Regions from separate parts of the Rhodococcus sp. B7740 genome, predicted to be linked through region 1. Evidence: predicted binding sites of a transcription regulator. Region 1 holds the regulator's gene; the other holds the start of a gene.
The links. The regulator LexA, encoded in region 1, represses DNA repair genes until DNA is damaged. The targets are predictions, from matches to a motif close to CGAACANNTGTTCG.

Region 1 (4,169 bases):
TCAGTCGTACCGGCGATCGAGATTCGTAGAGATTTCGCGTGGTCGCTGCCGGTATGCACCGAACAAGGAGACATTCGTGGAACGCACACTTTTCGAGCCCGAGCACGAGCTGTTCCGGGAGTCGTACCGGAAATTTCTCGATCAGCACGTAGCGCCGAACCACGCGAAGTGGGAAGAGCAGAACATCGTCGATCGCGACGTCTGGGTCGAGGCCGGTAAGCAGGGCTTCCTCGGAACGGCAGCGCCCGAGGAATTCGGCGGCGGCGGAGTCAAGGACTTCCGCTACAACGCCATCGTCACCGAGGAAACCACCCGTGGCGGATACAGCGGTATCGGTTTCACCCTGCACAACGACGTCGTCGCGCCGTACCTGATCGATCTCGCGAACGACGAGCAGAAGGCGCGCTGGCTTCCCGGATTCTGCTCCGGCGAACTGATCACCGCGATCGCGATGACCGAGCCGGGAACCGGAAGCGACCTGCAGGGCATCAAGACCAAGGCGGTACGTGACGGCGACGACTGGGTGCTCAACGGCTCGAAGACGTTCATCACCAACGGAATCAACGCCGATCTGGTGATCGTCGTGGCCTGCACCGACCCCGAGAAGGGCGCACAGGGCTTCAGTCTGCTGGTCGTCGAACGTGACATGCCCGGATTCGAACGCGGCCGCAACCTCGACAAGATCGGCATGAAGGCCCAGGACACCGCCGAACTCAGCTTCACCGACGTTCGTGTGCCCGCCGCCAACCTGCTCGGCGACGAGGGCATGGGCTTCATCTACCTGATGCAGAACTTGCCGCAGGAGCGACTCTCGATCGCTGTCGTCGCCGCCGCGGCAATGGAATCGGCACTGGACATGACGATCCAGTACTGCCGCGACCGCAAGGCCTTCGGAAAGTCGATCGGCAAGTTCCAGAACACGCGCTTCGTGTTGGCGGAACTGGCCACCGAAACCACCGCCACCCGCATCATGGTGGACAAGTTCATCGAGCTGCTCAACGCAGACAAGTTGACTGTGCAAGAAGCCGCCATGGCGAAGTGGTGGACCACCGAGAATCAGGTCAAACTGATCGACCGGTGCCTGCAGCTGCACGGCGGCTACGGCTACATGAAGGAATACCCGATCGCCAAGGCGTACATGGATTCCCGTGTACAGACCATCTACGGCGGCACCACCGAGATCATGAAGGAGATCATCGGCCGCGGATTGAATCTGTGATCCGCTGATCCGAGACACGCGAAGGGCCGCAGCACTCCTGTGCTGCGGCCCTTCGCGTGTCACCTCGGTGACGATCCCTACAGCTTGCGCATCACGGTGACGACCTTGCCGAGGATCGCGGCGTTGTTGCCCGGGATCGGCTCGAACAGCGGGTTGTGCGGCAGCAGCCACACCTCGCCCTTGGACCGCTTGAACGTCTTGACGGTGGCCTCGCCGTCGATCATCGCAGCGACGATGTCGCCGTTGTCGGCCACGGACTGCTGACGAACCACCACCCAGTCACCGTCGCAGATGGCCGCATCGATCATCGATTCACCGACCACCTTGAGCAGGAACAGCGAACCCTGTCCGACCAGCTCGCGGGGGAGCGGGAAGACGTCCTCGACGGCTTCCTCGGCCAGAATCGGACCGCCTGCAGCGATCCGGCCCAGTACCGGCACGAACGTCGGGGTAGGCAGCCGATCCTGCTCCTCGGACGCCTGCGATCCGTCGACCGCGGCGGCTGCCTGATCGGCCTGCACCTCGTCGAGACCGCGGACGTCGACCGCGCGGGGCCGGTTGGCGTCGCGCCGGAGGAAACCCTTGCGTTCGAGCGTACGGAGCTGGTGAGCGACGGAGGAGGTCGATGTCAGGCCGACCGCGTCACCGATCTCTCGAATGCTCGGCGGGTAACCGCGCTCGGTCACCGAAGCTCGAATGACCTCGAGTACCTTCCGTTGCCGCTCGGTCAGACCCGCGCTGATGTCGGTGCCGACTTCCATGGCCTTGGATGTCGGTTCCGCGGCAGGCTTACCCGCTGCGGCCTTCGGTGCGGTGGCCCTGGCTCCGGTCGCCTTGGAACCGGTGGTCGTGGAAAGCGTGGTCGACCTCGTCGAGGTCTCGTCCTTCATGCTGTCGGCCTCCTGCTGGTGTCCTGGATCCGGTCTGCGTGGTAGGTCTGCGCGGACTGGAGTTGATGGTGTCGACTCGTGTGGCGTGTGGTTTCTGACACGAATCTAGCGTGTATCAGCTGTTGAATCAAACATCTGTTCGACTCGTGTCGCGTTTTCTGCAGACTTTGTCGGAGGCTCGTGATAGAACTTCGAACAAGCGTCCATCGAACGCCTGATCGAACAATCGATCCAACGAGCGAAGTCGAGGTTCCGATGACCATCATCACCGATCGCCCCACCGCCACCGGTGTCCGCGCCCGATCCACTGCCGTCGAGCGCCGCCGCCGGGCGCGTCCCGTTCTGCAGAGTCCCATCGGAACGCACGGTGTCACGGGAACCCGTACACAGAATTCACCGTGCCTCCCGGTCCTCGATCCGTCGTGGACCGACGTCACCGATCGCGAGCAGGCCGATCGCGAGTTCGACGCGACCTCGGCGCACTTCGCCGGCCAGCCGGTTCGGATGCGTTCGATCGTGCTGACGGTGTTGGCGGTCCTGGTGGTGGCGGGCGGGCTGATCGGCATCGCGAACCTGCGGGCCGTCGCCCCCGATGCCGGCGCGCAACCGGCGGGTGTGGTCGAGGTGCACGACGGAGCTGTCGTCGAGTACACGCCCGGCAGATGACCACCGGCACCGTCGGGTTCGAGGAGACTGAGTATCCTCGACAGACTGCCCCGATGTGCGTGCTCGTCGTCGGAGCATCGGCTACGACGGAGGATCCCTCATGCATTGCCCGTTCTGCAGGCATCCCGACTCACGCGTGGTCGACTCGCGTGAGATGGACGAGGGGCAAGCAATCCGGCGTCGTCGCTCCTGCCCGGAGTGCGGTCGCCGATTCACCACCGTCGAGGCCGCAGTGCTGGCCGTCGTGAAACGCAGTGGTGTCACCGAGCCGTTCAGCCGAGAGAAGGTCGTCAAGGGAGTCCGTCGCGCCTGCCAGGGCAGAGATGTCGACAACGACGCGCTGAACCTACTGGCACAACAGGTCGAGGACGCCATCCGTGCAGCGGGATCCGCGGAGATCCCCAGCAACGAAGTGGGCTTGGCCATCCTCGGTCCACTCCGCGACCTGGACGAAGTGGCCTACCTGCGCTTCGCTTCCGTCTACCGCTCGTTCAGCTCGGCAGAAGACTTCGAGAAGGAAATCCACGAACTGCGCAAGCACCGCGAGTCCGCAGACATCGACTGACAGGCCCGCCCATCAGCGACGCTGGTCCGAGATCGCCTTCTCGATGCGCTTCTCCGACACCGGGTACGCCGTGCGAATGCCCTGCGCGAACAGTCCGACGCGCAACTCCTCGATCATCCAGAATAGTTCCTGAACCCCGGAACTGTTCTTTCTGCTCTCCGGCAGCGAATCCAACAGTCGCCCGTACGAGGCGTACACCCGATCGAGCACGTCCATCGCAGCCGCGTCCCGGCCTGCACTGCTCGGCAGCGTCGTCAACCGCTTGGTCGCCGCGGCGAGGTAGCGCGGCAGGTCTGCGAGTCTGCGAGAGCCGAATTCGGTGACGAACCCTCGAAAGATCAAGCCGTCGAACTGTTCCCGAACATCGTCCGCCGGCTCGCCCGAGGAGGACTGAAGTTGCGCGGACAGCGCCAGGGCGGCGGTCAACACCGGGCGAACCAACGCCAGTATCGCAGCGGTGCGCTGCGGAACCTCGGCGTTGACGAGTGCCCTCAGTTTCTCGAAGGCATCCGGATCCCGGACCGGTCCTCCGTGCGCATCCATGGCCTCTTCGACCGCAAGTACTCGGCACTCCTCGAGGAGTGCGTCGACTCCACCGTACGGATTCTGGCCCAGTGCAAGACGTTCCGCGGTCGGTAGGCCGGCCAGCAATGCCTTGGTGCCCTTCGGAGCCGTCGACAGAAGCAAAGTTCTGGTTCCCGAGCGCATTGCCGCCCGCGCCTCGGCGGGGGTGCTGAGGACCCGCACCGCGACGCCGGGTCCTTCCGGAACCAGCGCCGGATAGCCGGTGACCTTCTGTCCACCGACCTGCCGAGTCACCGTCGGCTCC
Region 2 (4,169 bases), 2.6 Mb from region 1:
TTGTGGTTGTGGTGGTCGTCGGGTGGGTAGAGGACTTCTTCTGGGTGGTGGGCGTGGTTGATCAGGCCTCGACGTTTGGGGTCCATTCCGGCGGGTGGGTGCCACAGTGTGCGGCCCGGGTACCGTTGTCCTGCTCCAGTTTTCGTGGTGGCCCACTTGCCGGGGCCGGTGCCGACGAGTGCGTGGTGCATGTCGCAGCCGAAGGTGAGGGAGTCGATGTCGGTGTAGCCGCCGGTGTTCCAGTCGGTGACGTGGTGGGCTTGGCACCAGGTCGCCGGGCGGGTGCAGGAGGGGAAGCTGCAGCCGCGGTCGCGGGCGATGAGCACGATGCGTTGGTCGGCGGAGGCGATGCGTTTGGAGCGGCCGAGGTAGAGGGCTCGGCCGTGGTCGTCGAAGATCGTCAGGTAGTGGTGGGCGTGCGAGGCCATGCGGATCGCATCGCGGATCGACACCCGTGATCCGGTGGCGGTCATGGCGTAGCCGCAGCCGGCTTCGAGGTCTTTCAGAGTCATGGTGACGATGGCGGTGACGGGAAGGCCACGGTGGATGCCGAGGGTGCCGGAGGCGAGGGTCTGCCGGAGCGCGAGTTTGAGGGCGTCGTGTTGGCGTTCGCGTTGGGTGCGGATATCCCGCGCGGCGGCAGCGTCGCGTGCTGCAGCCTTACCCAGCACTTCGTCGCCGTCGGCGTCTGTATCGGCATCGGCTGTGTCGTCGCGTTCGACTGTGTCGTCGTGCCCTGTGCCGCAACCGCAGTCGATGCCGTCGCCGCACCGGCCGTCACCGTCGCATGGACCGTCGCCCCACAGTCCCGCATCGCTCGTCGGACCATCGTCCGGCTGTGGGTGCGGTGGGGTGTCGGTATCGCGGACACCACCCGATGGAGGCGAATCCGGTTCGGTGGCTGCAGGATCGGGACGCGCACCGTCACTCTCGGCACCAGGGGTCGTGCTGTCCTTGCCGCCGGAAGTGCTGTCGGTCTCGTCGGTCTCTTCATGGACGACGGACGTCGGGTCTGCGGGGTTGTTCACTCCCGGTTTCGAGGCTTTGGAGAACAAGGCTTCGAGGTAGGCCCGTAGCTCGGGGTCGACGCAGAATTTTCCTTCGGACATTCCGTCGGCACCCTGCTCACCGAGGTAGAAGAACGCATCCCTGCGTTTCGGTGGTCTCGGTGGCTTCCCGTCCTCGTCCTCGTCGTGGTCGCCGTCGGGATTGAGGATCGAATCCAGGTGCGCCACCAACGGTGCGAAATCGTCGGGTCGCCTGGTCGAGGCGTAGCCCGCCAGTTGCTCGTCGGCGAGCTCGCGCGTCTGCGGATCGACATCCCGGGGCAGATGGCGGAAGAACTCGCGGATCATCTGCACATGCTTGGCATCGAGCAACCCCGCCCGCAACGCAGCAGCAGTGTGCGGCAGCAACGGCGGCAGGACTTCCCCCGACAAGGCGGTGCGATCACCCAACTCCGCCGCCAGACGCACCCGAGCACCGGCTGCTCGCGGGGTGATCCGCAGCATCGACGCCACCGACGACGGCACCGATCCCGGATACACATCGAGGCCGTGCTGAGAGATCAGCTCGTTGAGCCAGGTGTACGAATACGCCGACAGGGATCTCGTCGCCGTTTCCATCCGTTGGATCACCGCGCGCCGGTCCGCGTTCGACCACGCTACCGACGACTGTTCCGCTAATTCCGCGATCGCGGACTCGACTCGGTCGACCAACACAGACAAGTCGGGATCGGACACCTCGGGGGCGGGCGGCACCGTCTCGATGCCGTCCACCCCTGATCCGCCGTCCCCCGAAAGCATGCACAGAATCTATCGCGACCCACCGACACACTTTCGAACAGACGTTCTCCGTATGGCCGTACCGCAGATCGGTCACCTATCGGGTCTTCGTCACCCATCATGGCGGTGAAGCCGTCACCGAGGTGAGCGATCCTCTCCGTTCTGCCATCGATATGTACGGCCTCGACCCGAGCCGGCACCTCGGCGCACACCTGCGGGGGAAGTTCCATCTGCTCTGGTGAAGCCCAGTACGTCGTGGGTGAGAACACCGCACCTACGGCTGGTTCGTCAGGCCAGGGTTCCATGTCCTCGAGCATCCACAGTTGCGGCATTCGCCCATGCGCCTCAGGAGAATTGCGCCCTCGGAGCACCCATTCCCGGGTCGATTTGGAACGGTCCGCTTGCAGAGGGCGCTATCGGGAAATCGAAGATCGCCGTGGGGATGTACACGGTGGCACAGGAGTTCGGAATGTCCACCACCCCGGACAGGCGTCCTTCGATCGGAGCCGATCCCAGTAGCAGGTACGCCTGCTCGGGGCTGTAGCCGAACTTGGTGAGGTAGTCGATCGCGTGCATACATGCGTTCTGGTAGGACAGGTCGGAGTCCAGATATTTCTGCTCGCCGTCCACGGTCACCGAAATACCCGAGAAGGCAATCCATTCCGAGTACTGCGGCGCGGTGTTTCCGGGCATGAAGATAGCGTTCTCGCTCACCCCGTAGGTTTCCATACCGCCCTTGATCAGGTCGACGTGCAGGTCCATGAAGCCACCCATCTCGATGGCACCGCAGAACGTGATCTCCCCGTCACCCTGCGAGAAGTGCAGATCACCGAAGGACAACTTCGCGCCCGGCACGAACACCGGATAGAAGACGCGGGTTCCTTTGGTGAGGTTCTTGATGTCCTGATTTCCACCGTTCTCCCGGGGCGGCGCTGTACGTGCGGCTTCACCGGCGACACGGGTGAATTCGTCGCCGCTCAAGGAACCGAGGATTGCACCGTCGAGCTCGGGTGCAAGGGCCAGTGGCGGAACCCGATTGGGATCTGTCGCGATCAACGCACCTTCACGGGCGTTCCACTTCGCTAGCAGGGCAGCCGACGGCGCGGTCCCCATCAGCCCGGGATGGGTGATGCCGGTGTACTTCACGTGCGGCACGTGGCGAGATGTGGTGGTCTGACCGGAAAAGTCCCAGATCGCCTTGTACGCATCGGGGAATCGATCGGTGAGAAATCCGCCTCCGTTCTGCTTGGCGAAGATCCCCGTGTAGCCCCAACCCTGGCCGGCCAGCGGACCCGAATCCTCCTGCGGTATCGGACCCACGTCCAGGATGTCGACGATCAGCAGGTCACCGGGCTCGGCACCCTCGATGTGGAAGGGCCCTGACAATGTGTGCACGTTGTTGAGCGGCGCATTCAGGATGTCCTCGGCGGAATCGTCGTTGTGGATGGCCCCGTCGAACCATTCGCGACAGTGGGCCCGAAAGGACGTACCGGGTTTGACTGTGACCGCCGCCGGGATATCGGGATGCCATCGGTTGTGGCCGACGACCTCCTGCTCGGTGAAACTCTTCGTCGAGTCGAGCGGAAACAGCAGTTCGGGCACGAGGCACCTCCGGTTGCGCGGATTCTCCTGCCTCGATCATTGCACCGTCGCGGTCCATCCGGTCGGATATGGCATGTAAACCTTGTATGACGTTGTGCCGGAACGTTGCTGATGCGCCACATCGCGCTACTCTCGAATGCGTGCCCACCTACAGCTTCCGCTGCGCGCGACGATGCGCCCCCGTCGAGCAGAGATTCTCCATGGCGGACGCGCCGTCCGAGGTGACGTGCCCGGAGTGCGGCGACGCGGCCCCACGACAGATCTCCTCGCCTGCTCTCGGACGTGGGAACAGCGCTGCGATGAAGGCACACGACGCCTCGCGCGCCACTGCGGACACACCTGCCGTGGTCTCGTCTCTACCGGCAGCAGCCCGATCCGCAACAAGGACCACGTCCAATCCACTGCATCGCCGCCTGCCGCGCCCCTGACGACTCCGCGTTTCCCTTTCGCTACGACAGGGAAGTCCGACGCCATGCCCACGATTCCAGCTCCCCCGTCGATTGCCGACGGCTCCACCACCGAGGACGTCGTCGGCTGGGTCGGCGAGCATCTGGGGGATCTGACTCGCGAGGGTCCGGATGCCATCACGGCCGGCGGCATTCGCGGCGGGCAGTCCGCTGCCGATACCGCGCTGGCCGGACTCGACATCACCGGATATGCGCGCGATCGCAGCACCGTTCTACCGGTGAATCGCCGAGGCGCAAGCCGCATGTCGCCGTACATCCGACACGGGCTGCTGACGCTGCGGGAGGTATGGGACGCGGTCGCCGACGCTCCCCCACG

Region 2: NY08_RS25290 (HNH endonuclease signature motif containing protein) is a predicted target of LexA. The motif match lies at 1,840-1,853, and genes of this name have one in related genera.

What each region holds. Positions count from the first base shown of each region.
Region 1 is NZ_CP010797.1:1,351,277-1,355,445, reverse strand. It holds gene NY08_RS06175 (acyl-CoA dehydrogenase family protein) at 77-1,219, shown strand; gene lexA (transcriptional repressor LexA) at 1,297-1,980, opposite strand; gene NY08_RS06165 (hypothetical protein) at 2,365-2,775, shown strand; gene nrdR (transcriptional regulator NrdR) at 2,876-3,340, shown strand; gene hrpA (ATP-dependent RNA helicase HrpA) at 3,353-4,169, opposite strand, start outside.
Region 2 is NZ_CP010797.1:3,915,897-3,920,065, reverse strand. It holds gene NY08_RS25290 (HNH endonuclease signature motif containing protein) at 1-1,805, opposite strand, end outside; gene fmdA (formamidase) at 2,130-3,386, opposite strand; gene NY08_RS26740 (FmdB family zinc ribbon protein) at 3,455-3,814, shown strand; gene NY08_RS18145 (FAD-binding domain-containing protein) at 3,859-4,169, shown strand, end outside.